DNA from 2 places in the Pseudonocardia zijingensis genome. Region 2 is predicted to be linked to the other one. Evidence: predicted binding sites of a transcription regulator. Region 2 holds the regulator's gene; the other holds the start of a gene.
The links. The regulator HspR, encoded in region 2, represses chaperone genes until heat shock. The targets are predictions, from matches to a motif close to ANNTTGAGTNNNNNNNACTCAANNT.
Positions count from the first base shown of each region.

Region 1: the regulator HspR is predicted to act here: its motif matches at 12,972-12,996, upstream of lon (endopeptidase La).

Region 1 is NZ_JBHSKO010000005.1:58,395-73,560, reverse strand. It holds gene ACFPL3_RS12475 (SDR family NAD(P)-dependent oxidoreductase) at 1-13, shown strand, start outside; gene ACFPL3_RS12470 (hypothetical protein) at 228-578, shown strand; gene ACFPL3_RS12465 (SMP-30/gluconolactonase/LRE family protein) at 654-1,562, shown strand; gene ACFPL3_RS12460 (hypothetical protein) at 1,563-1,775, opposite strand; gene ACFPL3_RS12455 (L,D-transpeptidase) at 1,821-2,999, opposite strand; gene ACFPL3_RS12450 (UDP-N-acetylmuramate dehydrogenase) at 3,096-4,145, opposite strand; gene ACFPL3_RS12445 (DUF2505 domain-containing protein) at 4,198-4,710, shown strand; gene purU (formyltetrahydrofolate deformylase) at 4,730-5,629, shown strand; gene ACFPL3_RS12435 (TIGR03667 family PPOX class F420-dependent oxidoreductase) at 5,683-6,105, opposite strand; gene ACFPL3_RS12430 (FAD-binding oxidoreductase) at 6,144-7,532, opposite strand; gene ACFPL3_RS12425 (FAD-binding oxidoreductase) at 7,574-8,962, opposite strand; gene ACFPL3_RS12420 (FAD-binding oxidoreductase) at 9,030-10,424, opposite strand; gene lon (endopeptidase La) at 10,585-12,900, opposite strand; gene ACFPL3_RS12410 (YbaK/EbsC family protein) at 13,672-14,226, opposite strand; gene ACFPL3_RS12405 (DUF2516 family protein) at 14,220-14,531, opposite strand; gene ACFPL3_RS12400 (hypothetical protein) at 14,670-15,166, opposite strand, start outside.
Region 2 is NZ_JBHSKO010000007.1:279,013-294,178, reverse strand. It holds gene ACFPL3_RS17330 (hypothetical protein) at 1-948, shown strand, start outside; gene ACFPL3_RS17325 (hypothetical protein) at 938-1,534, shown strand; gene ACFPL3_RS17320 (C40 family peptidase) at 1,542-2,570, shown strand; gene ACFPL3_RS17315 (hypothetical protein) at 2,643-3,071, shown strand; gene ACFPL3_RS17310 (serine/threonine-protein kinase) at 3,172-6,069, shown strand; gene dnaK (molecular chaperone DnaK) at 6,221-8,074, shown strand; gene grpE (nucleotide exchange factor GrpE) at 8,071-8,769, shown strand; gene dnaJ (molecular chaperone DnaJ) at 8,789-9,982, shown strand; gene ACFPL3_RS17290 (heat shock protein transcriptional repressor HspR) at 9,979-10,416, shown strand; gene ACFPL3_RS17285 (MDR family MFS transporter) at 10,435-11,697, opposite strand; gene ACFPL3_RS17280 (ABC transporter substrate-binding protein) at 11,840-13,384, shown strand; gene ACFPL3_RS17275 (ABC transporter permease) at 13,381-14,316, shown strand; gene ACFPL3_RS17270 (ABC transporter permease) at 14,313-15,086, shown strand; gene ACFPL3_RS17265 (TauD/TfdA family dioxygenase) at 15,123-15,166, shown strand, end outside.

The DNA.
Region 1 (15,166 bases), on a different contig from region 2:
CACGGACCGATAGGGCCGGTCCGGAAGAAGTCTTCCTTCATCAACGACGCGGCCGGGTGCCATCGTCCTCATCGCGCCGCCCACGCCCGAGGGGCGGCACGGAGGGGGAGCGCCCGATGATTCGCCTCAGTTGTGACGGTTCCGCCCACCGCGAGTCGCTTCCCGCGCCTGGCTGGGCACGGTATCCCAGCAGGTTCGCGGCCGCTGCGGTCGCAGCGTTGGGGCTCGTGGTGGCGCTCCCCGGTTCCGCCATGGCGGCCGACGGGAAGGTTCCGTTCGAGGAGGGGGGCATGGTGGTTCGCGTGAGCCCCGGAGGTCAGAAGGCGGTGGCTGACGGGCTGCCGCTGACCGCGCAAGCGGTGATGTGCATGACCACAAGTCCTGTGGGGTGTGCGATCAACTCGGTGATCTTGGGAATGGTCTCTCACGTCCTCGAGGAGAACGCCGTGTGCCCGGACGACCAGTGGCGCGAGATCGAGATCGGGATCGTCGACACCGGCCCGAACCCGCCGACGATCGGCAGCGGGGTTGCGATCACGCCGTGGGCGCAGAAGTCGAGCAGGTGCGTTGACGCCTGATCCATGAGGCGATCTTGACCGGCCCCACCGGGGATGATTGCCTGACGGCCGGACGTCACGAAGGAGAGCCGGCTGATGCGAGACCTGCTCGAACCCGGAGCCGAACTGGAGAAGGTCGCCACCGGATCGATCTGGGCCGAGGGCCCGGTCTGGCTCCCCGGGAGCGCCGCGGTGCGCTACAGCGACATCCCCAACAACCGCATCCTGGAGTTCTCCGAGACCACCGGGGAGCTCAGCGTGTACCAGGAGGGCGTCGAGTTCACCAACGGCCGCACGCTCGACCTGGACGGCTCGGTGATCCAGTGCTCCCACGGCAGGCGGCGGGTGGAGCGCGACCGCGGCGGCGTGGTGGAGAACGTGGTCGACCGGTGGGCGGGCGTGCGGCTCAACTCGCCGAACGACGTGGTGGTGAAGAGCGACGGCACGATCTGGTTCACCGACCCGTCGTACGGGATCCTGAAGCCGACCGAGGGTCACGAGGGCGAGCTCGAGTACGGCGACCACTACGTGTTCCGCTTCGACCCGCGCGACGGGTCCGTGGTCCCGGCCGTGATCGACGTCGAGACGCCGAACGGCCTGGCGTTCTCCCCCGACGAGTCGCTGCTCTACGTCGCCGACTCCGGAGCGTCCCCGCCCGGCGGGGAGCGCGACCCGGACCGCCCCGGCGGCCACTCCATCCACGTCTACGACGTGTTCGACGGGCGGCTGTGCAAGAACGGGCGCGAGTTCGTGGAGGTCTCGCCGGGCGTCCCCGACGGGTTCCGAGTGGACGAGCACGGCAACGTGTGGACGTCGAGCCACGACTCCGTGCAGGTCTTCGACCCGGCGGGCACGATGCTGCTGCGGATCCCGGTGCCGGAGAAGATCGCCAACCTGTGCTTCGGCGGCGCCGACGGCCGCACCATCTACATCACGGCCAGCACGAGCCTCTACCGCATCCGCAGCACGGTGCGGGACGCGGCGGCGCTGCTGCGCGGCGCCTGATCACCCACCCGCCGTCTCGTCGGTGGGGCGGTTCTCCCGGGCCGCGTCCGCCGGGCGCGGCCCGCCGGCCGCCTCGTCGACGCGCTGCTCGGAGTCGCGCAGGATCTCCCTCGCCTCGGCCCGGCGGTCCTCACCGCCCTCCTCCACCCGCGCCTCCTCGGGCAGCGGCGTGGCACGGCTGTCGACCTGGTCGTTGAGCTCGTCGGGGCGCATGCCCGCGCGTACCCGCGTCCCGACCGGCCTACTCGCCTGCGCTGCTCAGCTCCCGAGGGCCGACAGGCCCTTCCACTCCTCCCAGGACAGCGTCCAGTCCCAGATGTCGCCGTCACGCGCCGAGAGCGCGACGTTGGTGCCGCTGACCTCGACGGGGTCGCCGTAGATCGCGGAGTCGTAGTACGACTTGGCGTTCGCCGGGGACAGGTTGATGCAGCCGTGGCTGACGTTCGACGAGCCCTGCACCCCCACCGTGGCGGGCTGGGCGTGCAGGAACTCGCCGTTGTTGCTGATCCGCACGGCCCACTTCATGTTGACGTCGTAGTCGAACTGCTGGCTGATCATCCGCCGCTCCGGGAACTTCTCGGTGACGACGTGGACGCCGGTGCGGGTGTTGCGCCGCGGGTCGGAGTCGAGGCCGTAGCTCGCGGGGAAGTCGAACACCTGCTTGCCGTCGCGGATGACCTGCACGCGGTGGCTCGAGGCGTCGGCCTTGACGATCTGGGAACGGCCGATCTCGAACGTGCTGGTGACGTCGGCCGCCCCGTACTTACCGCCGCCGTACGGCACGCCGAACAAGTCGGCGGTGACGGTGACCGTGGTGTAGGCGGGCCAGTACTCGCGGGGCCGCCAGTCCACCCGCGAGCCGCCCCCCTCGTCGGGCAGCCAGCCCCAGGAGCCCTCGACGGGCACCGACGTCTCGACCGACAGCGCCCGCTCCACGGCCGCGCGGTCGTCGACGTGGTCGTTGAACTGGATGCGGATGGGCGCCGCCACGCCGACGGTGCGCCCGTCGCCGATGTTCAGCGTGCCGCGCACCACCTTCTGCGGCGTGAGCGTGGTGAACGAGCCCTTCACCGGCACGACGGCACCGTCGCGGCCGGTGGCGGAGCCGCTCCAGGTGTAGGTGGCGCCGTACTCGAGCTCCTCGGTGCTGCTCCACCCGGTGCCGTTGCCGTCCGGCTCGCCCGCGACGGCCGCGCCGTCCGGGCCCGTCAGCGTGACGCTGTCGAGCGTGCCGTCGGTGACGGTGATCGTGGCCGACGTGCGCGGGTCGACGTCCTTCGCGTCGGGGCCGGGTGAGTAGGCGAGCGTGGCCGGCGGTTCGAGCACCGGTGGCACCACGGGCTCGCCGACCCGCCCCGACGGGTCGGCCGTGGCGATCGTCACCACACCCAACAACGCGACCACGACAGTGGCCAGCGCGAGCAGGATCCTGCGCAAAACCAGTCCCCCTTGCCAGAGCTTCCCCACTGCACGGACGCCCCGCGGACGCGACGGTTGCCCGGCAGCCAGCCCCGGATCCAGATTACGCGGCGCTCAGATCACGCAGCCGACGAGAACCGGTTCGGGCGACAGTGTGACTCCCCACCGTGACGACACGCCGTCGCGCACCTCCCGGGCCAGCGCGAGCAACTCGGCGGTGGTACCCCGGCCGCGGTTGGTGAGCGCGAGCACGTGCTTGCCCGAGAGGCCCACCCGCCCGCCGGGTCCGGGGTGGCCGCGCCGGAAACCCGCCCGCTCGATCAGCCACGCCGCAGGCACCTTGGCCAGGCCGGGCCCCGCGGGATAGCGGGGCGCGCCGTCCGGCACGTCCCCCTCCGGCAGCACCGGGTTGGTGAAGAACGACCCGGCGCTCCACGTGTCGTGGTCGTGGGCGTCGAGCACCATGCCCTTGCCGCGGCGCAGGTCGAGCACCGCCTCCCGGGCGGCGGCCGCGGGCACCTGCCCGCCCACCTCGACGCCCAGGGTGCGCGCGAGCTCCGGGTAGCGCACGGGCGCGCTGTCGGCCGTGCCCGGCAGGGCGAACCGCACGCGCAGCACCACGGCGTCGTCGCGGCCCTTCAGCACGCTCGTGCGGTACGCGAGCCCCAGCTCCGCGGCCGGAACGTGGGTGCGCACGGCGCCGCTGCGCCGGTCGTAGAGATCGACGTCGACGAGCAGGTCGGAGACCTCCACGCCGTACGCGCCGACGTTCTGCACCGGGGTGGCGCCCGTCCGGCCGGGGATCCCCGACAGGCATTCCAGCCCGCCCAGCCCGTCGGCCACGCAAGCGGCGACCACCTCGTCCCACTCGGTGCCCGCCTCCACCGTGAGCAGCACCGAGCCGTCGGGGCGGCGCTCCACCCGCCGGCCGGTGTTCGCGACGTGGACCACGGTGCCCGGCCAGCCCTCGTCGGCGATCACGACGTTGGAGCCGCCCCCGAGCAGCAGCAACGGCTCGCCCGCTGCGTCGGCGGCGCGCACCTCCCGCACGACCGCGTCCGCCGTGGTGGCCTCGACGAACCGCTGGGCGGGTCCGCCCAGCCGCAGCGTGGTGAGCGGCGCGAGCCGCTGCGTCGGCGGCGGGAGCACGTCGGGAACCGGCACGGGCGCCAACGGTAAGGCAGGACCGCTACCGGCCACCGGGTAGCCTCCGCTCATGCCCCGGCAGATCGACTTCCGGTCCGTCTCCCCGCACCCGGCGGACGAGGTCTACGCCACGATGGTCGACCCCGACTACCTCCGTGCCCGGCTGGACCGCATCGGCGGCCCCGGAGCGAGCCTCCTGGAGCACACGGCCGACCTCGAGGGCGCGCGCTACCGGCTCCGGCTCGGTCTCGACGCGAAGGATCTCCCCTCGGCGGTGCGCAGCGTGCTGCCCGGGGACATCACGGTCGAGCGCGACGAGCGGTGGACCCGCGAGGACAGCGGCCGCTACCACGGCGACGTCGACGTGGCGATCCCCGGCGCGCCAGCGTCCGCGAACGGCGGGATGCGCCTTCGGGACCTCTCCGACGGCGGCAGCGAGCTGGAGGTGCGGCTGGAGGTGCGGGTGACGGTTCCCCTGTTCGGGAGCAAGATCGAGGCCGTGGTCGGTGACCAGGTGCAACGGCTGCTCGCCGCGGAGACCGCGTTCACCCAGGACTGGCTCTCCGGCAACGGGCGGCCCTGACACCGGGCACCATCCTCATGTGGACCCCACGGCCGAGCACCGGTACGTCATCACGCTGAGCTGCCCCGACACCACGGGGATCGTCGCGCGCATCGCGGGTTTCCTCGCCGATGCCGGCGGCTGGATCGTGGAGGCGGGCTACCACTCCGACCCCGCCACCGGCTGGTTCTTCACCCGCCAGGTGGTGCGGGCGGAATCCCTGCCGTTCGGCGCGGAGGAGCTGCGGGAGCGGTTCGCCACCGTGGCCGCCGACCTGGGCGGCGACACCACGTGGACGGTCACCGACACCCGCGAGCCGAAACGCGTCGTCATGCTGGTGAGCGAGGAGGCCCACTGCATGCACGACATCCTCGGCCGCGTCGCGGCCGGGGAGCTGCCCGTGCGGCTGGCCTGCGTGATCGGCAACCACGATCGGCTCGGACCGATCGTGCGCGCCCACGGCGTGCCGTTCCACCACGTGCCGTTCCCACCGCCCGGCGGCGACCCGGACGCCAGGGCGGCGGCGAAGGCGGAGGCGTTCGGCCAGGTGCGCCACCTCGTGGAGGAGCACGACCCGCACGCCGTGGTGCTCGCCCGGTTCATGCAGATCCTGCCGCCCGACCTGTGCCGCGACTGGGCCGGACGGGCGATCAACATCCACCACAGCTTCCTGCCGTCGTTCGTGGGCGCCCGCCCCTACCACCAGGCGTACGCCCGCGGCGTCAAGCTCATCGGCGCCACCTGCCACTACGTCACGCCGGACCTGGACGCGGGCCCCATCATCGAGCAGGACGTGATCCGGGTCGACCACGGCGACACCGCCGCCGACATGGTGCGCCGCGGCCGCGACATCGAACGGCTGGTGCTCGCCCGCGGGCTGCGCTGGCACCTCGAGGACCGGGTGCTCGTGCACGGCAACAAGACCGTGGTCTTCCCCTGACCCCACCCGTGAGTGGATACGAGTGCTCTGGCACTCGTATCCACTCACGGGGTTCAGAAGCCGCGCACCCGGGTCGGGCGGATGCGCAGCGGCACCGAGTAGATCGACGCGAACTGCTCGGCGCCGCCCCACCCCCGCGTGATGCGCTCGCCGTACTTGGCCAGGTACTCCGGGTTCTCCGGCACCGGCGGCACGTCCTCGTCCACCACGGCCTCGCCGGTGAGCACCACGACGTGCGCCGCGGCGTCCACGCTGTCGAAGTGGAACGCGACGCGCGGGTTGGCCCGCAGGTGCGCGAGCCGCTTCGCGTCACCCTTGCTGTAGACGAGGATCGAGGAGCCGTCCCAGAGGAACCAGACAGGTGTGGGCTGCGGCGTGCCGGAGGCGTCGACGATCGTGAGCCAGGCCACGACGTCGTCGCTGAGGTGGCGCGCCGCGCGGGCACCGAACTCGGTGTCGGGCAGGGCGAATGTCATGCCCGGCAGAATGCCGCGCGGCGCCCCCGGATTCCCGGTCAGGCCGGCTTGATGTTCGCGTTCAGGTGGAAGAGGTTGCCGGGGTCGTACTCGGCCTTGATCGCGGCGAGCCGGTCGTACTTGTCCCGACCGTAGGAGGCCAGCACCCGGTCCTCCTCGTACTCGGCCATGAAGTTGACGTAGCTGCCCGCGTTCCGCGCGAACGGGCGCATGGCCTCCCAGAGCGAGCGCACCCAGGCGCGGTCGACGGCCAGTGTCTCGGCGTCCGGCGCGACCGCGTCCATGGTGAGCGCGAACCGCGCGGCACGGCTGCCACCGAACGCCGTCTCGTCCTCGCCGACACGTGCGTAGGCCCCGCCGAGGGCGAAGATCGGCACGAGGGTCATCGGCGAGGTCTTGGACGGCAGCCGCTCGGCGAGCACGTCGATCGCCGCGTCGGGGAGGTCCTCCAGCATGAGCGCCTTCGTGTAGGCGTGGCTCCCCCACGGCGCGGCGTCGTCGAGCATGCTCTGCAGCTCGGTGTACGGGAGCGGCGTGACGAGCTCGAACAGCGGTGGCATGGCCTCCCGCAGCGGCGCGACCAGCCGCGCGTGCTCCTCGGCGGATCCGAAGCCGGCGACGAGCACGGCCACGCCCCGGGCGAAGTGGTGCTCCTCCGGCACGAACGGTGCCGGCGGGGCGTCCAGCGCGACGAGCATCGCCCCGGCGTCGTCGGGCAGCCCCGCGATGAGGTCGCGGCCGCGGCGCAGGGCGGCCGCGCAGCGATCCACCTCGTAGAAGAACAGGCCCAGGTGCACGATCGGGCCGACCTCGTGCAGCCGGAACTCGAACTCGGTGACCACGCCGAAGTTGCCCCCACCGCCGCGCAACGCCCAGAACAGCTCGGGGTGCTCCTGCGCCGAGGCGCGCACCACCCGCCCGTCGGCGAGCACCACTTCGGCCGAGACGAGGTTGTCGATGGACAGGCCGCACTTGCGGCTGAGCCAGCCGATCCCACCCCCGAGGGTGAGGCCGCCGACGCCGGTGTGGCTGATCGTGCCGCCGGTGACCGCCAGCCCGTGCTCCTGCGTGGCGGCGTCCAGGTCGGCCAGACTCGCCCCGCCGCCGCACCGGACCCGCCTGGCCTCGACGTCGACGGTCGCCCGGTTCATGGTGCTCAGATCGATCATCAGGCCGCCCTCCGGCACCGCGGCGCCCCAGTAGCCGTGCCCCCCGCCGCGGACGGCCACCTCCAGCCCCGCGTCCCGCGCGTAGGCGAGCGCGGCAGCGACGTCGGCGGCCGACGCGCAGCGGGCCACTGCGGCGGGGCGGCGGTCGATGTCGCCGTTCCACACCGACCGCGCCTCGTCGTACCCGGGGTCGCCGGGCTGGATCACCGCCCCCACCATGTCCGCCCGCAGTTCAGCCACGGATCCGATCCGAGTCATGGCTGGGCTCCTTCCTGGAGGGACCGCCACCCGACCCGACGTCAGGCGGGCTTGATGTTCGCGTTGGCGCGCAGGACGTTGCGCGGGTCGTACACGGCCTTGATCAGCGACAGCCGCTCGTACTTCGCGCCGTACGAGGCGCGGACGCGGTCGTCCTCGAATTCGGTCATCATGTTCACGTAGGTGCCGTCGTCGGCGGCGAACGGGCGCAGGGCGTCCCAGGTTGATCGCGCCCACCGCCGCTCGGGGTCGAACATCAGCGGGTCGGGCACAACGGCGTCGACCACCACGGCGAACTTCGCGGACCGCCGCCCGCCGAAGGCCGTGGCCTCGTCGGGCACGTCCGCGAAGGCACCGCCCAGGGGGAACAGCAGCACCTGCGACATCGGCGACGGCTTCGCCCGCAGCTGCGCCGCCACCACGCCGATCGCGTCGTCGGACAGCTCGTCCAGGTAGAGACCCTTGCTGTAGGCGTGCACACCCCACGGCGAGCCGTCGTCGAGCATCTGCTGCAGCCCGACGTACGGCATCGGCGTGACGAACTCGAACAGCGGCTGCGCCTCCCGCAGCGGTGCGATCAGGGTGGTGTGCTCCTCGGCCGTGCCGAACCCGACCGCCATGACCGCGACCCCGGGCGAGCGCCGCGCCTCCACCGGCACGAACGGCGCCGGCGGAGCGTGCACGCCGACCATCGCCCCGCTCGCGTTGCGCGGGGCGCCGGCGAAGAACGTGCGGCCCAGCCGGACCGCCTCCTCCGCCCGGTCGAGCTCGAAGAAGAACATCCCCAGGTGGACGATGGGGCCGACCGGGTGCAGCCGGAACTCGAACTCGGTGACCACACCGAAATTGCCGCCACCGCCGCGCAACGCCCAGAACAGGTCCGGGTAGGCGTCCTCGCTCGCCCGCACGACCCGCCCGTCGATGAGGACGACCTCGGCCGAGACCAGGTTGTCGATCGACAGACCCGCCATCGGGCTCAGCCAGCCGAACCCGCCCCCGAGGGTCAGCCCGGCCACGCCGGTGTGGCTCACCGTGCCGGCCGGCACGGCGAGGCCGTGCTCCTGGCAGGCGGCGTCGAGCGCGGCGAGGGTGGCCCCGCCGCCGCAGCGCGCCCGCCGCGTGACCGGGTCGACGACCACGGAGTCCAGCCCGCTGAGGTCGATCGTCAGACCGCCGTCGATCACGGCGGCCCCCGCGACGTTGTGGCCCCCGCCGCGCACGGCGATCTCGAACCCGTGCTCCTGGCCCCACCACAGCGCCGCGGCGACGTCGTCGGCCGACGCGCAGCGCGCCACCACCGCGGGCGACCGGTCGACGGCACCGTTCCAGACCAGGGCCGTGAGGTCGAGGTCCGGATCCCCTGGAAGCAGCACCTTCCCGTCCATCGCCGCGCGCAGGGCGTCGACGGCACTGTTCGTCGTCTTCGTCATCCACTCCCCCTCTGTCCGGTACCGAACAGGAGGAGCGGGCGTCAAAGGCCCTGATACAGCCGATGTCTCAGGCGGGCTTGATGTTCGCATTCCGGTGGAGGAGGTTGCCCGGGTCGTACGCGGCCTTGATGCGGGCGAGCCGTTCGTACTTCGCCGCTCCGTACGTCGCGCGCACCCGCTCCTCGTCCCCGGGGTCGGAGAGGAAGTTGAGGTAGCCACCCGCGTCGGGAGCGAGCGGGCGCAGCAGGTCCCACGTACTGCGTACCCAGGCCCGGTCCGCCGCGAACTCTTCCGGGTCCGCGCTGCTCGCGGCCGTGTCGACGACGAAGTGCGGGCGGCGCAGCCCGCCGTATGCGGTGTCATCCGGGCCGACCGCGGCGACCGCGCCGTGCAGGACGAAGATCGGCATGAAGGTCACGGAGGACCGCTTCTGCGGCGCCCGCTCGACGATCACGGCGATCGCGTCGTCGGTGAGCTCCGGCAGGGCGAGCGCCTTGTCGTAGGCCAGGGTCCCGAACGGGTAGTTGTCGTCGAACAACTGCTGCACCTCGGTGTAGGGCATCGGTGTCAGCAGCTCGAACAGCGGCGGGCACGCCTCCCGCACCGGTGCCACCGCGCGCGCGTGCTCGTCCGGCGTGCCGAAGCCCACCACGAGGAACGCGTGGCCGATCCGGCCGTGGTGCTGCTCGGGTACGAAGGGCGCCGGGGGCGCACTGAGCGCGCCGCCCACGATCATGCCCAGGTCGGCGGGCATGGCCGGGATGAGGTCCCGGCAGGCGCGCAGCGCCTCGGTCCCGCGCTCCGCCTCCCAGAAGAACAGGGCGAACTGCACCTCCGGACCCACCGGGTGCAGCCGGAACTCGAACTCGGTCACGACGCCGAAGTTGCCGCCGCCCCCGAGCAGCGCCCAGAACAGGTCGGGGTGCTCCTGCGCCGACGCCCGCACCACCCGCCCGTTGGGGAGCACCACCTCGGCCGACTCGACGTTGTCGATGGAGAGGCCGTGCCGGTTGGCCAGCCAGCCCATCCCGCCCCCGAGCGTGAGGCCGCCGACCCCGGTGTGGCTGATCACGCCCCCGGTCACGGCGAGGCCGTGCGCCTGCGCGGCCGCGTCGACCTCGGCCCACGTGGCACCGCCGCCCACCCGGGCGCGCCGCGTCCGCGGGTCGACGTCGACGTCGGACATCCCACCCAGGTGGATCACCAGGCCGTCGTCGACCCCGGACGCGCCGGCGAACGAGTGCCCCCCGCCCCGGACCGCGATCTCCAGGCCGGTGGCCTGGCCGAACGCGAGCGCCTCCGCCACGTCCGCGGCGGAGCGGCAACAGGCGACCACGGCCGGGTGCCGGTCGAAGACCCCGTTCCACAGGACGCGCGCCGTGTCGTACCCCGGGTCGTCCTCTGTGATCACCGCCCCCGACAGCTTCGACCGCAGGGCCTCGACCTCCGTCGTCCGCACCATCAGGCACCTCCCTCGCCGGCACCAGGAGTGTTCGCCGGTGGGCGGAGCGGGGTTAGTGCGCGAACGGGTGGTCGCCCGGACCACCCGTTTCGCCGCCGCCGAACGTACGAAAGGCACCCTCGTCCGATAGAGCGGGACGAGGGTGCCGTTCGTACGTGGGTCAGGCCGCGGCTGCCACCGGTGCGGGCTCCAGGGCCAGCTCCAGCACCTCCGCAACGTCCGACACGGGGTGCACCCGCAGCTCGCCGCGCACCGACTCCGGCAGGTCGTCGAGGTCCGGCTCGTTGCGCTTCGGGATGATCACGTCGGTCAGCCCGGCCCGATGGGCGGCCAGCAGCTTCTGCTTGACGCCGCCGATCGGCAGCACCTTGCCCTGCAGCGTGACCTCACCGGTCATGCCGACCGACGACTTCACCGGCCGCCCGCTCGCGAGCGACGCCAGCGCCGTCGTCATCGTGATGCCGGCGCTCGGTCCGTCCTTCGGCACCGCGCCCGCGGGCACGTGGACGTGCAGCTTGCGCTGCGCCAGCTCGCCGGCAAGCCCCTTCGACCGCAGGTAGGACAGCGCGATCGAAACGGACTCCTTCATCACGTCGCCCAGCTGGCCGGTCAGGGTCAGGCCCGGGTCGCCGTCCATCGCGGTGGCCTCGATGAAGAGCACGTCGCCACCGGTCCCGGTGACGGCCAGGCCCGTCGCGACGCCGGGCACGGACGTGCGCTCGGCCGTCTCGGGCGTGAACTTCGGCCGGCCCAGGTAGCCCACCAGCGCGTCGGCGTCGACGTGGACCGGCGCCTCGGCGCCCGAGTCGAGCTTCACGGCCACCTTCCGCAGGACCTTCGCCAGGCCCCGCTCCAGCTGCCGCACCCCCGCCTCGCGCGTGTACTCGGCGGCGATCATCGACAGGGCGACGTCGGAGAACTCGACGTCGGACGGCTCCAGGCCGGCCTTCTCGATCTGCCGCGGCAGCAGGTGGTCGCGGGCGATGGCGACCTTCTCCTGCTCGGTGTATCCGTCGAGCTGCACCCACTCCATGCGGTCGGCCAGCGGGCCCGGGATGGCCTCCCCGACGTTCGCCGTGGCAAGGAACAGCACGTCGGACAGGTCGAGGTCGACCTCGAGGTAGTGGTCGCGGAACGTGTGGTTCTGCGCCGGGTCGAGGACCTCGAGCAGGGCAGCGGTGGGGTCGCCGCGGAAGTCGCTGCCCACCTTGTCGATCTCGTCGAGCAGCACGACCGGGTTCATCGACCCGGCCTCGCGGATCGCGCGGACGATCCGGCCGGGCAGCGCACCGACGTACGTGCGCCGGTGGCCCCGGATCTCGGCCTCGTCCCGCACGCCGCCGAGCGCGACGCGCACGAACTTGCGGCCCAGCGCCCGCGCCACGGACTCGCCGAGCGACGTCTTGCCCACACCGGGCGGACCGACGAGGGCCAGCACGGCACCGGAACCCCGGCCACCGACCTTCTCCATGCCCTTGCGGTCACGACGCGCACGCACGGCCAGGAACTCGATCAGCCGCTCCTTGACGTCGTCGAGGCCCGCGTGGTCGGCGTCCAGCACCTCCCGGGCCGCGACCAGATCGTCGGTGTCCTCGGTGCGCGAGTTCCACGGCATGTCGAGGACCGTGTCCAGCCAGGTGCGGATCCAGCCCGACTCCGGGCTCTGGTCCGACGCCCGCTCCAGCTTGCCCACCTCGGTCAGCGCGGCCTTGCGCACGTGCTCGGGGAGGTCGGCGTTCTCGACGCGCGTGCGGTAGTCCGCCGAGTCGTCCTGGGAATCGGGGTCGAGCTCGCCCAGCTCCTTGCGGATCGCGGCGAGCTGCTGGCGCAGCAGGAACTCCCGCTGGGTCTTCTCCATGCCCTCGCGGACGTCCTGCGCGATCTTCTCGGAGACCTCCTGCTCCGCGACGTGCGCCTTGGTCCACTCCAGCAGCAGCTCCAGCCGCTTGACCACGTCGGTCTCGGCGAGCAGCTGCGACTTCTGCCCCAGGTCCAGGTACGACGCCCAGCCCGCGGTGTCGGCGAGCTGGCCGGGGTCGGTGATCTGCTGCACCGAGTCGACGACCTGCCAGGCGCCCCGCTCCTGCAGGATGCCGATGACGAGGGCCTTGTACTCCTTGGCGAGCTCGGTCATCCGGCCCGTCACGGGCTGCTCCGGCACCGGGGCGGCCTCCACCCACAGCGCGGCACCCGGCCCCGTGACACCGGAACCGATCTGGGCGCGACCCTCACCGCGCACCACGGCCGCACGCTCCCCGCTGGGGAGGCGGCCCACCTGCTCGAGGACGGCGACGGTGCCCACGGACGCGTACTTGCCGTCGAGGCGGGGGACGACCAGAACCTTGCGGTCGACGCTGTTTGCTGCATCGACCGCCGCCTGGATCTCCGGCTCGTCGAGCCGGACGGGAACCACCATGCCGGGCAGCAGCACCGAGTCGGCGAGCGGAAGCACCGGCAGCTTCAGCGTCTCTGTCATGCCCTCCCCAACGCTTACACCGTTGGCGTCATTCCAGCGTTCAAGTAGTTCGGCTGCCGGTGAACGCAGGAACCTTGAGCGGATGTGACTCACCCCGTGAGGCTTGCTCACACACAACCAGTGCCGCCCACACACCGGTTGCAGTCGGTGTGGCGACACCACAACCGGTGTGCCAGCCACCCCGAGGCCGCCGGCCGACCGCTCACACACCACCACCCGCGTCGGCACACCGGCTGCAACCGATGTGCCGACACGACAACCGATGTGCCAGCGCCCGCCGAGGCCCGGGTTCCGCGCTCACACACAACAACGCGCACCCGCACATCGATCCCACGCGGCGCGCCAGGTGCGGGCGGCCAAGGGCCCGCCCGGCCAGCTCACACAACCCGTGGCGCTCACACGCCGGTTCCAGTCGGTGTGCCGACACCACAACCTGTGTGCGAGCACCCCGAGGACCCCCGCGCCAGCGCTCGCGCCCCGAGGGGCCACCCGGCCCGCTCACACACAACCTATGGCGCTCACACACCGGTTGCAGTCGGTGTGCCGGCACCACAACCGGTGTGCGAGCACCCCGAGGACCCCCGCGCCAGCGCTCGGACACGATCAGTCGCGCTCACACACCGACTGCAACCGATGTGCCGGCAGCACAACCGATGTGCCAGCACCCCGAGGACCCCGCGCCGGCGCTCACACACAACGACCCGTGCACACACACCGACCACCCCACTGCGCCGAGCCGGCGCTCGCACACCGACTGCAGCGGCTGTGCCGCTAGCGACCCAGGCCCTCGACGACCTCGGCACCGGGGAGCCGGGCGGCCAGCTCACCGGGCAGGGCGAGCTTGGAGCCGCGGATGCCGCTGCCGATGACGACGGCCGGGGCGACGGCGACCGCGGAGTCGACGAGGAGTGGCCAGCCATCGGGCAGGCCGATCGCGGTGATGCCGCCGTAGGCCATGCCGGTGCGCTCGACGGCGTCGTCCATGGGTGCGAAGGATGCCTTGCGGGCGTCCAGGCGCCTGCGGACCAGCCCGTTGACGTCGGCGCGGGTGGTGGCGAGCACCAGGCAGGCCGCGTAGCGGGTGTCGCCCCCGCGGCGCCCGGCGACGACCACGCAGTTGGCGGAGCGGTCGAGCGGCGAGGAGTAGGCGGCGCAGAACTGCGCGGTGTCGGCCAGGTCCGGGTCGATCTCCGCGGCGCCGACGAGCGCGGCGTCGGCCGGGTCGAGGGCCTTGAGCGCGGCCGCGACCGGGGCACCGAGGAGGTCGGGACGGTCGAGGGCGGGAACCGCCTGCAGCGTGCCGAGGACGGACCAGTCGGTCACCAGCGCTGCCCACCACCTTGCACGCCGACCACGGCCGGCTTGACGTCGACGATGTACACCAGCACGGCCACGAGCGCGGCCAGCCAGAACAGGGCTCCGCTGCCGAGCGGGCCGCCCTGGAAGAAGATGAGCACCAGCGCGCTGGCCCCGGTGATGCCGAGCCAGGCGGGCTTGGTGAGCTTGTCGGCAGCGGTGAACGCGTCGGCGCGCTGCATCAGCGCGTGCACGAACGCGTAGCCACCGACGGGGATGGCGAGCAGCCAGATGGCCCACAGCACCCAGACGTCGAGGTTGTACAGCAGGCTCACGCGGTCAGACTACGTGTGAATACGGTCATGGCACATCCCCGGTCCGGTTCAACGGTCGCTGCGGGCCGGTCACCGACCACGACAGCACGGCGCCCCCGAGGCACGGGAGTCCTCGGGGGCGCCGGTGGGTGCAGCGGATCAGCTGCTGGACTTCGAGCCGTTGCGCGCGTTGGTCCTGCGGGCGGCCGGCTTGCTCGGGCTCGTCGCCGACCCGGTCTTCGGGGTCGTGCGGGCGGCGGCTCGGCGGGTGGTGCTGCGCGCCTCGCGCGCGGCCTCGGTGCCCGCCTCCGAGATGGTGTCGGCGGCCTCGGTGCCGGCCTGCGCCACGGTCTTCGAGGCGTCGTCGGCAACCTCGGTGACCGTCTCGGCGGCACGGCCGGTGAACCGCTGGGTGGCCCGGGCGAGCCGCTCGCCGGTGGACCGCGTCTGCGTGCTGACGACGGCGAGCGCCTTCTCGGTGGCGTCACGCGCGTCGTCGACGATGTCGTCGACCCGCGAGTCGAGCTTGCCGGTGTAGCTGCCGAGGCGCTCGATGGCCTCCTTCACCTGCGGCTGCTCGCGCAGACGCCACCAGGTGCGCTCCCCGTGCTGGGCGAACCCGGCGTAGGTGTGCTCGGCCTGCTCGCGCAGCTCGG
Region 2 (15,166 bases):
GCCGCGATCGCGGGCCGGATGGGCGATCGGTACCCCTACTTCCAGGGCGAGTCCGGCAGCCGCATCGGCGCGGGCGTGCTCGCGGTCGTCCAGGCGATGTGCATCGCGCTGTTCCAGCTGCTGTCGAAGGTGCTGGTGCTGGTCGCGATGCTGGTGCTGCGGCTGATGGTGATGACCGCCCCCGCCGTGGCCGTGATCGCGATCCTCAAGCCGGACATCATGCCCGCGCTGCTGCGCGTCGCGGGAGCGGCCATCGTCAACACGCTCGTGGTCGGCGCGCTCGCCGGCCTGCACGCGCTGCTGGTCGTGTCGCTCTTCCGGCCGGGTTCCGGCATCGACCTGTGGCTGGCGTTGCTCGTCACGGGCGTGGTCACGGTCGTGCTGTGGGCCGTCGCGCGGCCGTTCCGGCGGCTGGTGTCGATGGTGTCGCTCACCCGGGAGCAGTTCGGCGGGATCGTCCCGGGTGCCGGCACGGGCCCGTTCTCGCGGGTGTGGCAGCGCGTGCGCGGCGTCACCTCCGACGTCGACGACCGCCAGAGCCGCTGGTGGGAGGAGCGGCGGGGCACGATGGAGGCGGCAGGCCCGGCCGGCGGCGCTCGGCCGGAGTCGGAGCCCGGTGCGCGCGTGTCCGCCCCCGCGGCCGACGTCCCCGCACCCCGGCGGCCCCGGCCGGATCCGACGCCGCCCGAGTTCGTGCCCACTGCTCGGCGCGCGGCGCTGCCCGCGCCGCCCGACGACGCCGCGGCCACCGGCGAGCTGCCGCGCTGGGGCGACTCCGGCGAGGTGGACGACCGGGTGATCTACCGCAGGCCCGACGCCGTGCCGTTGCGCCCGGGCGGCGCCCGCCCGGTGCAGGCGGAGATCGTCGACGGTGTCCCCGTCTACCGGATCTACCGGCCGATGTCGGACCGCACCGCGTTCTCCCCCGGCGGCGGTCGTGCCGATTAGAACGCCGCACGGCCGGTCGGCGGCGTACCGGGCGATCTGGGCGTGGCCGCTGCGCTCGCCGCTGCGGCTCGCGATCACCACCCTCGTCGTGGTCGTCGTCGTGGCCGGTGCGACCTTCGCGATCGGGGCGCTCGGACTGCGGCCCGCTGCCGGGCCCGCCGGCACCGCTGCGGGACCCGCGACGTCGGCGGAGCGCAGGCCCGGCGTCCCTACCACGCCCACGCCGACCGCGCTCCCACCGGTCCCGGAGCTCACGCCCACACAGCTGCCGCTGTCGGCGGCTCCCGACGCGGCCGTCGAGGTGGCCGCGCGCTGGGCGGCGGCCTGGGTGCGACCGCGGGTGGACACCACCGCGGAGGAGTGGCTGGAGGGTCTGCGCAGCACCACCACGGACGAGTACCTCGGGGTGCTCGCGCGGGTCGACCCCGGCAACATCCCGGCGACGCGGGTCATCGGCGAACCCCGCCCCGTCCGCGTGGCACCCCGATCGGTGCAGGTGGAGGTGCCGACCGACGCGCTGAAGCTGCTGGTGCTGGTCGTGCGCACCGAGGACGGCTGGCGGGTCAACGGCTACGACCGGGCGTGAGGCGGCGATGTCGCTGACGCGTCCCCTGCGCCCGCTGCGGCTGCTCATCCCGGTCGTCGCCCTCGCGGCGGCGCTCGGCCTGTTCCTCGGCGTCGGCTTCGTGGCCTTCACCGTGAGCACCGGGGGCCTCGGTGGCGGCACCCCGTCCTACGGGGCCTGCGACCCGAGCCTGCGCGCGCCGGTCGGCCCGCTGGCCGGCAGCCGGGCGGGCACCCGGATCGGTGACCTGAGCGAGGAGCAGCGGCGCAACGCGGCCACGATCATCGGGGTCGCCCGGGACATGGGGGCACCGCCGCGGGCGTGGCTGGTGGCGCTGGCCACCGCCATGCAGGAGTCGACGCTGCGCAACATCAACTACGGCGACCGGGACTCCCTCGGGCTCTTCCAGCAGCGCCCTTCCCAGGGCTGGGGCTCGCCCGCCGAGGTGACCGACCCCGTCTACGCCACCCGGATCTTCATCGAGCGCCTGCTCGCGGTCCCGTCGTGGGAGACCATGCCGGTCACGGTCGCGGCGCAGACCGTGCAGCGCTCGGCGTTCCCGGACGCCTACGCGAAGTGGGAGGGCCTCGCGGCGGAACTCGTGCAGCAGCTCGCGGACGTCGCGGACCCCACCGGCTGCGGGCGCACCGCCGTGCTGCCGGAGGGTGTGGCCGGCGCGGCGATCGCGTTCGCGCTCGGGGAGGTCGGCAAGCCGTACGTGTGGGGCGCCACCGGCCCGAACACCTACGACTGCTCCGGGCTCGTGCTGCGCGCGTTCCAGGCGGCGGGGGTCAACCTGCCCCGGGTGTCGCGCCAGCAGTTCTACGCGGGCGGTCATGTGCCGATCTCGCAGGCGCAGCCGGGCGATCTGCTGTTCTACGCAACCGACCCGTCCGACCCCGCCACCATCCACCACGTCACGATCTACCTGGGTGACGACCAGATGGTGGAGGCGCCCTACACCGGGGAGCAGGTGCGGGTGCGGCCGGTGCCGTGGAACTTCGACGAGCTCGTGCCGCTGGCCACGCGACCCGGCACCACGCCGAACACGGCATAGCGCGGGGCCGCGGCACCGGGTCGCTACTGTCGGTACAGGCCACCAGCACGACCAGGAGTCAGTGAGTCACACATGCCCTCCGACAGCTCGGTCCCGGCGTCCACCACGCCGGTGCAGGACTACCTCGACCGGCCCGCGCCCGGCGCCACCCCGGACCACCTCGTGGTGCCGCGTTCCCTCGCGCAGTCCATGCCCCTGCGCTGGCAGCAGGTGTTCGTCGGGCTGCTCGCCGACCTGCACGACGCGTACGGGCACCTGCCGTGGCCCGACTACAAGGTGGTGCCGAGCCGCTGGGAGCTCCTGGTCGACCTCGACGAGGAGCAGCTCGCCGCCGCGGGGTACCACGCCGACCTGGGCGCGGAGGGGCAGCTGGAGTACCTCGACGCCGACGAGAACGTCGTGGCCGACCCCGAACGGCACCGGGTGCTGGCCCCGGTGGAGGACCCGCTGCCGCCCGCCTCCGCGGGCCGGGTGGAGCCGCGGCCCGCGGCGCCGCTGTAGGGACCGCGCTGTAGGAGCGCTGCCGGTCTCGCCCACACCCGAATGGTGGACGTAGGCTTCCGCCATTCGGGAGGATGCCGGGGGGCGGTCCGTGGAGCCGTTGACGTCGAACGATCCTGCGCAGATCGGGCCGTACCGCATGGAGGGCGTGCTCGGCGCGGGCGGCATGGGTGTGGTCTACCTGGGGCGCGGTCCCGACGGTGCGCGTGCCGCGGTCAAGGTGGTGCACGGCCGACTGGCCGCCGACGCCGGCTTCCGGCGGCGCTTCGCGCGCGAGATCGCCGTCGCGCGGTCGGTCACCGGACCGTGGTTCGCCAGGCTGCTCGACGGTGACGCGGACGCGCAGCAGCCGTGGCTCGCCACGGAGTACGTCGACCACCCGACGCTGGACGCCGTGGTGGAGGGCGGCGGGCCGCTCCCGCTCCCGGTGGTCGGGACGCTCGCCCGCGGGCTCGCCGACGCGCTCGCCCACCTCCACTCGCAGGGGGTCGTGCACCGCGACCTGAAGCCGTCCAACGTCCTCGTCGGCGACGACGGCCCCCGGCTGATCGACTTCGGGGTGGCGCGGGCGGCCGACGCCACCGCCCTCACCCAGACCGGGATGGTGATCGGCACCCCGGCGTTCATGTCCCCCGAACAGGCCGCTGCCGCCGAGGCCGGGCCGGAGTCCGACGTGTTCTCGCTCGCGTCGACGCTCGTGTACGCCGCCACCGGCCGCGGTCCCTTCGGGCGCACGACGAACGGGCTGGCGATGCTGCGCCGCATCAGCGACGACGAGCCCGACCTCACCGGAGTGCCCCCCGAGCTGCGAGAGGTGCTCCTCCCGTGCCTCGCGAAGGTCCCGGCGGACCGGCCGAGCGCCGCCGAGCTGGCGGGGAAGCTCGGCGAGGGGCGACCGCCCGCACCCGGGTGGAGCCCGTTGCGCGAGTGGGACCCGTCCACCATCGGGCCCTACCGGGTGGTGGGGAGGCTCGGCGCCGGGGCGATGGGGCAGGTGTACCTGGCGAGAGCCGGTTCCGCCGAGGACGGGGCCGACGCACCGCTCGTGGCGGTGAAGGTCGTCCACGAGCCGTACGCCGCCGACAGCCGGTTCCGGGAGCGCTTCGCCCGCGAGATCGCCACGGCCCGCGCCGTGCGCGGCCCCCGCGTCGTCGAGCTCCTCGACGCCGACCCCGATGCCCGTGTCCCGTGGCTGGCCGCCGAGTACGTCCCGGGACCGTCGCTGGAGCAGACCGTCGGCGGGTCCGGCGCGCTCCCGGAGCCCGCGGTCCTGGACGTGGCCGTCGGGCTGGCGGAGGCGCTCGGCGCGCTCCACGACCGCGGTGTCGTGCACCGCGACCTGAAGCCGTCGAACGTGCTGATGGCGCTGGACGGGCCGAAGCTCATCGACTTCGGGATCGCGCGCGCCGTCGACGACACCGCCCTGACCCACACGGGCGGCGTGCTCGGCCCTCCTGGGTTCATGTCGCCGGAGCAGGCCGCGGGCGAGGACGTCGGCCCGGCCTCGGACGTGTTCTCCTTCGCCTCCGTCGTGGTGTTCGCGGCCACCGGGCGCGGGCCGTTCGGGACGACCGGGAGCCCATTGGCGCTCCTGCGCCGGGTGATCGACGACCAGCCCGACACCACCGGCGTCCCCGACCGGCTGCTCGTGGCGATCGCGCCGTGCTTCGCGAAGAACCCGGCCGACCGCCCGACCGCGCCGGAGGTGGCCGACCGGCTCCGGTCGCTCGCTGCCGTGCCGGGCACCGCGGTCCTGCCCCCGCCCACCGCGGTGCAGCCGGCGCCTCCCCCCGACCCCGGCGGTCCACGCCGGATCAGCCGCCGCGCGGTGCTGCTCGGCGGCGCGGCCGCCGGTCTCACGGCGGTCGGGGCCGCGGGCTGGCTCGTGGTGCGCGCGGCCACCCAGCCGCCGCCGGTGCGCGAACCCCGGTGGAGCGTCACCGGACCTTCCACCGGGGGCAACGATCTTCGGGTCATCGCCGACGACCCGCAGGACCGGCTCTTCGTCGCGGCGAAGGACCGCTTCGTCGCCCTCGACCCCGACTCCGGCGAGACGACGTGGTCCTACTCGCGGGAGCGGGAGTCCGGGGCGTTCGGGGTGAACGGGGAGGGCTTCTTCCTCGACGACTGGTCCGGCGTCGCCGCGCTCGACATCGACACCGGCGCCGAGATCTGGTCGCAGCGGTACGGCTCGTTCGTCCTCGCGAGCAACGCCGTGACGCTGTGCGAGCTGTACTCGAGCAGCGAACAGCGCGGCATCCTCTCCTCGGTTCTACCGTCCACCGGGACGATCTGGTGGACGAATGCCGACATCCCCGAGCGGATCTCCTCCGCCGTCTCGAGCGGGGACTACATCCACCTGATGGGGGAGAGCCGCATCTTCGCCATCGACACGTCCGGGAAGCGGCTGTGGGAGCAGCCGAAACCCGCCGCCCCCTCCTGGGGCGCCTCGTCCGCCGCGCTGTTCCTCGTGAGCGGCGGCAGGGTGGAGGCGCTCAACCCGAGGACCGGGACCACCACCTGGTCCGAGAGCTTCCCGACCGACCCGGGGAGGGACATCGGGATCGCCTGTGACGACCACAGCGTGTACGTCGCCGGCGCGAAGTCGCTCGAGGCCCGGGACGCCGGCACCGGCCAACCGCGGTGGCGGGTCGAACAGCCCGTCGTCGCCCCGGGCTCCGGGGACGTGGAGTGGGAGTTCCGGAGCGCCCCGGCGTGCACCGCCGATCTCGTCTTCGTCGCGGAGCTCGGCCTCTCCTACATCCGGCCCCGGACCGAGGCGGCCCGGTACGAGCTCCCGACCCCCCAGTACGACTTCCGGGTCTCCGTCCGGTCGGCGCAGGACGGGACCACGCTGTGGACGGTGCCGCTCCCGGCCGAGCACGACGAGGTCACGTACGCGGTGGCCACCAACCAGGTGTACGTCGGCTCGTTCCGGTCGTTCGACGACGGGACGACCAGGATCCACGCCGTGTCCGTGCAGGATCCCATCCCCTGATCCGGCGGCCCGGGAACACGAGCGCACCTCCCCGCGTTGGAGGGGACGAGCAAGTTGAGCGTGCCTGGCTCAAGACGCGGATGAAGCGGCGAGCCGGGCCCGTGGCAGACTTGAGTGGACCCAGCTCAACCCATCATCGGAGGCACACACCATGGCTCGTGCGGTCGGCATCGACCTCGGGACCACCAACTCCGTCGTCGCCGTCCTCGAAGGTGGCGAGCCGACGGTCATTGCCAACTCGGAGGGGTCGCGCACCACGCCGTCGGTCGTCGCGTTCGCCCGCAACGGCGAGGTGCTCGTCGGGCAGTCGGCGAAGAACCAGGCCGTCACCAACGTGGACCGCACCATCCGGTCGGTCAAGCGGCACATCGGCAGCGACTGGACCACGCCCGACATCGACGGCAAGAAGTACAAGGCGCAGGAGATCAGCGCCCGCGTGCTCCAGAAGCTCAAGCGCGACGCCGAGGCGTACCTGGGCGAGGAGGTCACCGACGCCGTGATCACGGTGCCTGCCTACTTCGAGGACGCGCAGCGGCAGGCCACGAAGGAAGCCGGCCAGATCGCGGGCCTCAACGTGCTCCGCATCGTCAACGAGCCCACCGCGGCCGCGCTGGCCTACGGGCTGGACAAGGGCGAGAAGGAGCAGACGATCCTCGTCTTCGACCTCGGTGGCGGCACCTTCGACGTGTCGCTGCTGGAGATCGGCGAGGGCGTGGTCGAGGTCAAGGCCACCAACGGCGACAACCACCTCGGTGGCGACGACTGGGACGAGCGGATCATCAGCTGGCTCGTCGAGAAGTTCAAGAACAGCCACGGCATCGACCTCACCAAGGACAAGATGGCGATGCAGCGGCTGCGCGAGGCCGCGGAGAAGGCCAAGATCGAGCTGTCGAGCCAGTCGACGGCCACGATCAACCTGCCCTACATCACGGTCGACGCCGACAAGAACCCGCTGTTCCTGGACGAGACGCTGTCGCGCGCCGAGTTCCAGCGGATCACGTCGGACCTGCTCGACCGCACCCGGGCCCCGTTCAACCAGGTGGTCAAGGACGCCGGCATCTCGGTGGGCCAGATCGACCACGTGGTGCTCGTCGGCGGTTCCACCCGCATGCCGGCCGTCACCGAGCTGGTGAAGGAGCTCACCGGCGGCAAGGAGCCCAACAAGGGCGTCAACCCGGACGAGGTCGTCGCCGTGGGCGCCGCCCTGCAGGCCGGTGTGCTGCGCGGTGAGGTCAAGGACGTCCTGCTGCTCGACGTCACCCCGCTGTCTCTCGGCATCGAGACCAAGGGCGGCGTGATGACCAAGCTCATCGAGCGCAACACCACGATCCCCACCAAGCGCTCGGAGATCTTCACCACGGCCGACGACAACCAGCCGTCGGTGCAGATCCAGGTGTTCCAGGGCGAGCGCGAGATCGCGGCCTACAACAAGAAGCTCGGCATGTTCGAGCTGACGGGCCTCCCGCCGGCCCCGCGCGGCGTGCCGCAGATCGAGGTCTCCTTCGACATCGACGCCAACGGCATCGTGAACGTCTCGGCGAAGGACCTGGGCACCGGCAAGAGCCAGGCCATGACGATCACCGGTGGTTCGTCGCTTCCGAAGGAAGAGATCGACCGGATGATGCGCGAGGCCGAGCAGCACGCCGAGGAGGACCGCAAGCGCCGCGAGGACGCCGAGGTCCGCAACCAGGCCGAGTCGCTCGTCTACCAGACGGAGAAGTTCGTCAAGGAGAACGACGAGAAGCTCCCGGCCGACGTCAAGGACTCGGTGAACGCCGCGCTCGGCGAGGCGCAGACCGCGCTGAAGGGAACCGACACCGACGCCATCAAGGCGGCGATGGAGAAGCTCGCCACCGAGTCCCAGAAGATGGGCTCCGCGCTGTACCAGCAGCCGGGCGCCGAGGGTGCCGCACCGGGTGCCGAGCCCGGCCCGCAGGCCCAGCAGGACGGCGCTGACGACGTCGTGGACGCCGAGATCGTCGACGAGGAGAAGGACAAGAAGTGACCGATCACGACCGCAACGAGTCCGCCGAGCGCGGCGACGGGGAGCGGGTCGTGGTCCGGGACCGGCGCCGGATCGACCCGGTCACCGGCGAGGTGCGAGCCCCGGCCGAGCAGTCGGCCGGGGCCGGCCCCGATGCACCGGAGCAGCCCGCCGAGCAGGCCACCGAGCAGGTCGGGGGGCCCGATTCCGTCGCGGCCGCCGAGCTCGCCGCCCAGCTGGCCGAACGCACGGCCGACCTGCAGCGGGTGAGCGCGGAGTACGCCAACTACCGGCGGCGCGTGGAGCGCGACCGGGAGGGCGTCATGGTCGGGGCGCGGGTGCAGTTCGTGTCCGAGCTGCTCACCGTCCTCGACGACATCGACCGCGCCGAGGCCCACGGTGACCTCACCGGCCCGTTCAAGTCCGTCGCCGACAAGGTGGTGGCCGTCACGCAGAAGCTCGGCCTCGAGCCGTTCGGGTTGGAGGGCGAGCCCTTCGACCCGTCGGTCCACGAGGCCGTGCAGCACGAGGCTTCCGACGTCGAGGGGCCCACGGTCACCGTGGTGTCCGCGGTGCTGCGGCGCGGCTACCGCATCGCCGACCGCGTGCTGCGGCCGGCGATGGTCACGGTCACGGATCGCGCCGACGACGGCACCACCACCGAACCGGCCACCGAGCCCGGATCCACCGAGTCCGATCCGGCCGTAGAGCCCTGACAGGAGTGAAGGAGGCGGAGTGACCCAGCGGGACTGGATCGAGAAGGACTTCTACCGCGAGCTGGGCGTCGCCTCCGACGCTTCTGCGGACGAGATCAAGAAGGCGTACCGGAAGCTCGCGCGTGAGCTGCACCCGGACGCCAACCCCGGCGACGCCAAGGCGGAAGCCCGTTTCAAAGCGGTCTCCGAGGCGTACGGGGTGCTCTCCGACGAGAAGAAGCGTCGCGAGTACGACGAGACTCGTGCGCTCTTCGCCGGCGGCGGCGGGTACGGCGGAGCCGGGGGCTTCCCCGGCGGCTTCGGATCCGGCGCGGCCGGTCAGGGCTTCGACCTGAACGACCTGTTCGCCAGGGCCGGCGCCGGGGGAAGCCCCGGCGCCGGTGGGCTCGGTGACCTCTTCGGCGGCCTGTTCGGCGGCCGGGGAGGCGCCGGCCCCACCACCACGACCGGCAGCCGCCGGGGTGCCGACGTGGAGAGCGAGCTGCGCATCGACTTCGTCGACGCGGTGCGCGGCGCCGAGGTGCAGCTGCGGCTCACCTCGCCCGGCCGGTGCGAGCGCTGCGGCGGCACCGGCGCCCGCCCGGGGAGCACGCCGCGCGCGTGCCCCACGTGCGGTGGGGTCGGCCTGGTGAGCCGCAGCCAGGGCGCGTTCGCGTTCTCCGAGCCGTGCCGCGATTGCCGGGGCACCGGCCGGCTCATCGACGACCCGTGCCCGGAGTGCGGCGGCGACGGCGTGAGCACCCGCACCCGCACGATCACCGTCCGCATCCCGGCCGGGGTGGCCGACGGGCAGCAGATCCGGCTCAAGGGGCAGGGCGAGCCGGGCCGGGGTGGTGCTCCGGCGGGCGACCTGTACGTCAAGGTGCACGTCACCCCGCACCGGCTCTTCGGCCGGTCGGAGCGCAACCCGGACGACCTCACGCTCACCGTGCCGGTCACCTTCCCCGAGCTGGCGCTGGGGAGCACGGTCACCGTGCCCACGCTCGACTCCACGGTGTCGCTGCGCATCCCGCCGGGCACCGCGAGCGGGCGCACGTTCCGGGTGCGCGGGCGCGGGGTGCAGCGCAAGGGCAAGACGGGCGACCTGCTGGTCACCGTCGAGGTGGCGGTGCCGTCGCGGCTGAGCGACGAGGCCACGGCGGCGCTGCAGGCCTACGCGGAAGCCACGAAGGAGTTCGACCCGCGGGCCGACCTGCTCGGAGGTGTGCGATGACGATCGGTGGCCAGGGCCTGCCACCTGGCGCCAGCATGGACAGTCCGATCTTCGTGATCTCGGTGGCGGCCGAGCTCGCCGGGCTGCACGCGCAGACGCTGCGCAGCTACGACCGGCTCGGGCTGGTGCGCCCGGGCCGGGCGGCGGGTGGCGGCCGCCGCTACTCGCCGCGTGACATCGCGCTGCTCCGCGAGGTGCAGCGCCTCTCCCAGGAGGAGGGTGTCAACCTGGCGGGCATCAAGCGGATCATCGAGCTCGAGCAGGTGGTCGACGAGCTGAAGTCCCGCCTGGAGGAGCTGGAGCGGGAGCTGGCGGCCGCGCACGCCGCCGCGGAGCAGGCCGCGGCGGCGGTGCACGCCTCGTACCGGCGCGACCTGGTCCCGGTCGACCGCAGGCAGGCCCTCGTCGTCTGGCGGCCCAAGCCACGGTCGTGACAGCCGCGGTCGTGACCGTCAGGCCAGCGCGCCGCACCGGGCGAGCAGGCCGATGACCACCGCGCTCGCGGCCGGCACGGCCGCGAGCACCAGCCACGGCACCACGGGGGCGGCCACGGCCGGGTCCAGCAGCGCGCCCACCACGGTGCTGCCGGCGAGCACCGCGACGCCGCCGGCCGAGGACAGCACGCCGTAGTGGACGCCGAGCCGCCGTTCGCCCGCCAGCCGCGGCACGAGGTCCTGGGCCATGGGCACGGCGAGCATCTGCCCCGCCGTGAGCAGCGCGACCATCGCCACGGCGGGCCAGAGCGGCATCGCCGCGGTGGTGGCCGGGGCGAGCACCGCCAGCGCCACCGCGAGGAACGACGCGGTCATGAGTCCGAAGCCCAGCACGATCGCGCGGGCCGAGCCGAGCCGCCGGCTCCAGCGGGTGGTGCGCAGCTGGCCCGTGATCATCATCACGGAGGCGAGGGCGAAGAGCCAGCCGAGCGCGGCCTGGTCGCCGGTGGCCCGCCGCAGCTCAGCGGGGAGTGCCAGGTAGAGCTGGTTGTAGCAGAGCAGGTAGCCGGAGTAGCCCGCGGCGAACGCGAGGAAGCGCCGGTTGTGCACCACCTCGGTCCACCCGGCGAGCACGGGGTCGTCCGCGTGCTGCGGCTCCCGTCGGGGCAGCCAGCGCAGGTGGGCGAGGCCGATCAGCACGAACGCCGCGGCGGCCACGAGGCAGGCGAGGCGGAACCCGGCGGCGAGGAGCGCCGTGCCGACGAGGGGACCCACCACCGTGCCGACCTGGCCGCTGATCGCGAACATGGCGAAGACGTCCGCGCGCGCCGGTCCCCCGCGCCCGGCGTGCTCACCGGCCTCCCGGGCGAGCGAGGACTCCACGGCGGGTGAGAACAGGGCCGCGGCGAACCCGGTGAGCATGGCGCCGGCGAGCACCGCGGGCAGGCTCCCGGCGAGCCCGAGCAGCACGAAGCCGGCCACGCGCAGCGCGCAGCCCGTGAGGACGACCGGCTTGGCCCCGAACCGGTCGGTGAGCGTGCCCCCGACGATGAACAGGCCCTGCTGGCTGAACGTCCGCAGCCCGAGCACCAGCCCGACCAGCGCACCGGCGAGCGCGAGGTCCTCGGCGAGGTGCGTGGCGAGGTACGGCAGCACCATGTAGAAGCCGATGTTGAAGGCGAGCTGGGTGAGCACCAGCAGCTGCATCACGCGGGGGAGCCGGCCGAAGTCGCGCAGCACGCCGAGCCGCCGTCGCGCGGTGGTCTCTCCGGTGGTCATCATTATCGCCAACTTCTAGCATCTGCGATGCGATGGCGAAAGTCTGCCCTCTGGATCTCGGCATGCGCATCCGTGCACATCATTGACAGGTTGAGCAGACCTGCAGATGATCCGGTCGCTCCCCGCCTCCCCCGAAAGGTTGACGATGCCCCGCCACGGCCGGCACCGGCGCTCCGCACTCGTGACCGTGATCGTCGTGGTCGCGCTCCTCGCCGCCTGCGGTCCCGGCGGTGGCGGCGAAGGGGGCGCTCCGGTGCCGGACGGCGAGCTGCGGATCGCCGCCCAGTTCGCCCCGCGTGCGGGGTACGCCGTCGACACCGACGACGCGTTCGTCCTCACCCAGCTCGGCGCGACGGAGGCGTTGACCGCCGCGGCGGCGGACGGTCAGGTGCGCGCGGCGCTCGCCGAGTCGTGGACCCAGCTCGACCCGCTCACCTGGCGCTTCGTGCTGCGGCCTGGCGTGACGTTCCACGACGGCAGCCCGGTGACGCCCGCCGCGGTGGCCACCGCGCTCCGGTACGTGGTCGGGGTGGCGGCGCCGCCCCGGGCGTTGCGCGGGCTCGGCCTGGTCGTCGCGGAGGACGGCGCGGACGCCGTGCGGGTGTCGACGGCGCAGCCCGACCCGATCCTGCCGCTGCGCCTGAGCAGCCCGAACGCCGTGATCCTCGCCCCGTCGGCCTACGGGGGCGCCACCCCGTCCGTGTTCGGCACCGGAACCGGCCCGATGCGGCTCGTCTCGGCGGAGGGGGCGCAGCGCGCGGTCCTGGAGCGCTTCGACGCGTACTGGGGCGGGCGCCCCGCGCTGGCGCGGGTCACCGCGACGTTCGTGAGCGACCCGGCGGCCCGGGCGCTCGCGCTGCGGGCGGGTGACGTCGACATCGCGCAGGGGCTCCCGGAGTCGTCGCTGCTGGAGTTCTCGGCGGGTTCCGGGTTCGACGAGCAGACGGCGCCGGCGCCCCGCACGGTGTCGCTGCTGCTGAACCAGTCGGCGGCCCCGTTCGCGGACCCGCGGATCCGGCAGGCGGTGGCGCGGTCCCTCGACCGGCGGGCGCTCGCCGAGCAGGCGCTCGCGGGGTCAGCGTTGCCGGCCTCCGAGCTCTTCGGGCCCGCGGTCGCATGGGGTGCTACGGACCCGCCGCCCGCGCCGGACGTCGAGGGCGCGCGGGCCCTGCTCGCCCAGGCCGGGCACGGTCCGGACAACCCGCTGCGGGTGCGGCTGTGGACCTACCCGGTGCGCGCGGAGCTGCCCACGCTCGCCACGGCGGTGCAGGCGATGCTGCGCGACGCCGGCGTCGAGGCGGAGATCCGGGTCGGCGACTACGGCACCCAGGAACCGGAGCTGATCGCCGGCCGCTACGACATGTTCCTGCTCTCCCGCAGCTACCTCACCGACGTCCCGGACGCGGGCGCCACGCTGCGCAGCGACTACACCTGCGACGGCTCGTACAACCTCAACCACTACTGCTCGCCCGCGTACGACGCGCTGATCGCCACGCTGGACACCACCACCGACACGGCCGCGCGGCAGGAGGTCTTCCGCGCGGCCGCCCGGATGCTCACCGAGGACGTCGTGGGCGTGCCGCTGGTGCACTCGCAGGAGAACGTCGTGACCAGCGGCGTCGCCGGGTTCGTGCTCGACCCGTTCGCCAAGCGGCTGGTCACCCCGCAGCTCGCCGTGACCGCCGGATGATCCTCCGCAGGCTCCTCCCGCTGCCCGCGGTCGCGCTCGGGGCGGCCGTGCTGATCTTCCTGCTGCCCCGGCTCGCCGGCGGCGACCCGGTCCGGGCGGTGCTGCGCAGCCGCGTCGCCGAGGCGGAGCCGGACCCGGCGGTCGCGGCCCGCGTGTCCGCCGAGCTCGGGCTCGACCGGCCGCTGCCCGAGCAGTTCCTCCGCTGGCTGAGCGACGTCCTCACCGGTGACCTCGGCCTGTCGTACGCCACCCGCACCCCCGTGGCGCCGCAGCTGCTGTCCGCGATCGGGGTGTCCGCGCTGCTCACAGCGGTGGCGCTGGCGTTGGCCGCCGCGGTCGGGATCCCGGCGGGCGTGCACGCGGCACGCCGGCCCGGCGGGGTCGTGGACCGGCTCGTGGGGGTGGCGTCCGTGCTGGGGGTCGCGGTGCCGGAGTTCATCCTCGCCCCGGTGCTCGTGCTGCTGCTCGCGGTGGCGGTGCCGCTGCTGCCCGCCCTGGGCTGGGGCGGGCCCGCCCACGTCGTACTCCCCGCGATCACGCTCGCGGCGTTCCCCGCGGCGTTGGCCGCGCAGGTCACCCGGGCCGAGACGGCCGACGTGCTCGGCCGCCCGCACGTCGTGCTCGCGCGGGCGAAGGGGCTGCGCGACGGCGTGGTGCTGTGGCGCCACGGCGCCCGGCTGGCGCTGACGGCCGTGACCTCGCTCTCCGGCCTGTTCTTCGCCGGCCTGCTCAGCGGGGCCGTCGTCGTCGAGGTGGTGTTCGCGGTGCCGGGGCTCGGCCGGCTCCTCCACGATGCGGTGGTCGGCCAGGACCTGCCCGTGCTGCAGGCCGGGTTGCTCGCGGTGGTGGTCGTCGCGGTGGTGGCGAGCCTGGTGGCCGACGCCGTGCAGTTGGCGCTCGACCCCGTCGCGCGGACGGCGGCGAGGGCGTGAGACGGGCGGTGCCCGCGCTGGTGCTGGTGGCGCTCGCGGTGCTTGCGGTGCTCCCGCTGGACGCCGTGGCCACGGACCTGACCGACCGGCTCGCGCCGCCGTCGGCCGCCCACCCGCTGGGCACCGACCACCTCGGTCGCGACGTGCTCGCCCGTCTCGTCGGCGGCCTGCGGATCTCGATGGGGCTCACCCTCGTGGCCACGGCGGGCTGCGCGGTGCTGGGTACCGCGGCCGGCCTGCTGTCGGGTTACGCCGGTGGCGTGGCCGGCGGGATCGTGCAGCGGCTCGTGGACGTCCTGGTCGCGGTGCCGACGATCATCGTGGGCCTGATCGTCGCCGCCGTGCGCGAGCCCGGCACGGCCACCGTGCTGATCGCCGTGCTGGTCACCGGCTGGACGCCGTTCGCCCGGCTCGCGCACCACCTCACCGTGCGGGAGCGGGCGCGCGAGTACGTGGAGGGCGCGGTGGCGATCGGCGCCGGGCCGGTGCGCATCGCGGTGCGCCACGTCCTGCCCAACGCGTTGCGCCCCCTGGTGGCGCACGCGTGCCTGCGCTTCGCGAACGTGCTGCTGTCGATCGCGGGGTTGTCGTTCCTCGGGCTCGGCGTGCAGCCTCCGACGCCGGAGTGGGGAGTGATGCTCGCGGAGGGAAGGCAGTTCCTGTTCGCGGCGCCACAGCTGGTGCTGGTGCCCGCGGTGGCCGTCGTCGGCGCTGCGACGATCATCACCGTCCTCGGGCGAGGGCTGGAGCGCCGCTGGAGTAGCACCTAAGCTGCTGTTGCACATCAGTGGCGACAGGGAGTGCGGGTGGCGACGACAGACGCGAGCGGCAGGCGGTCCGGCACGGTCCG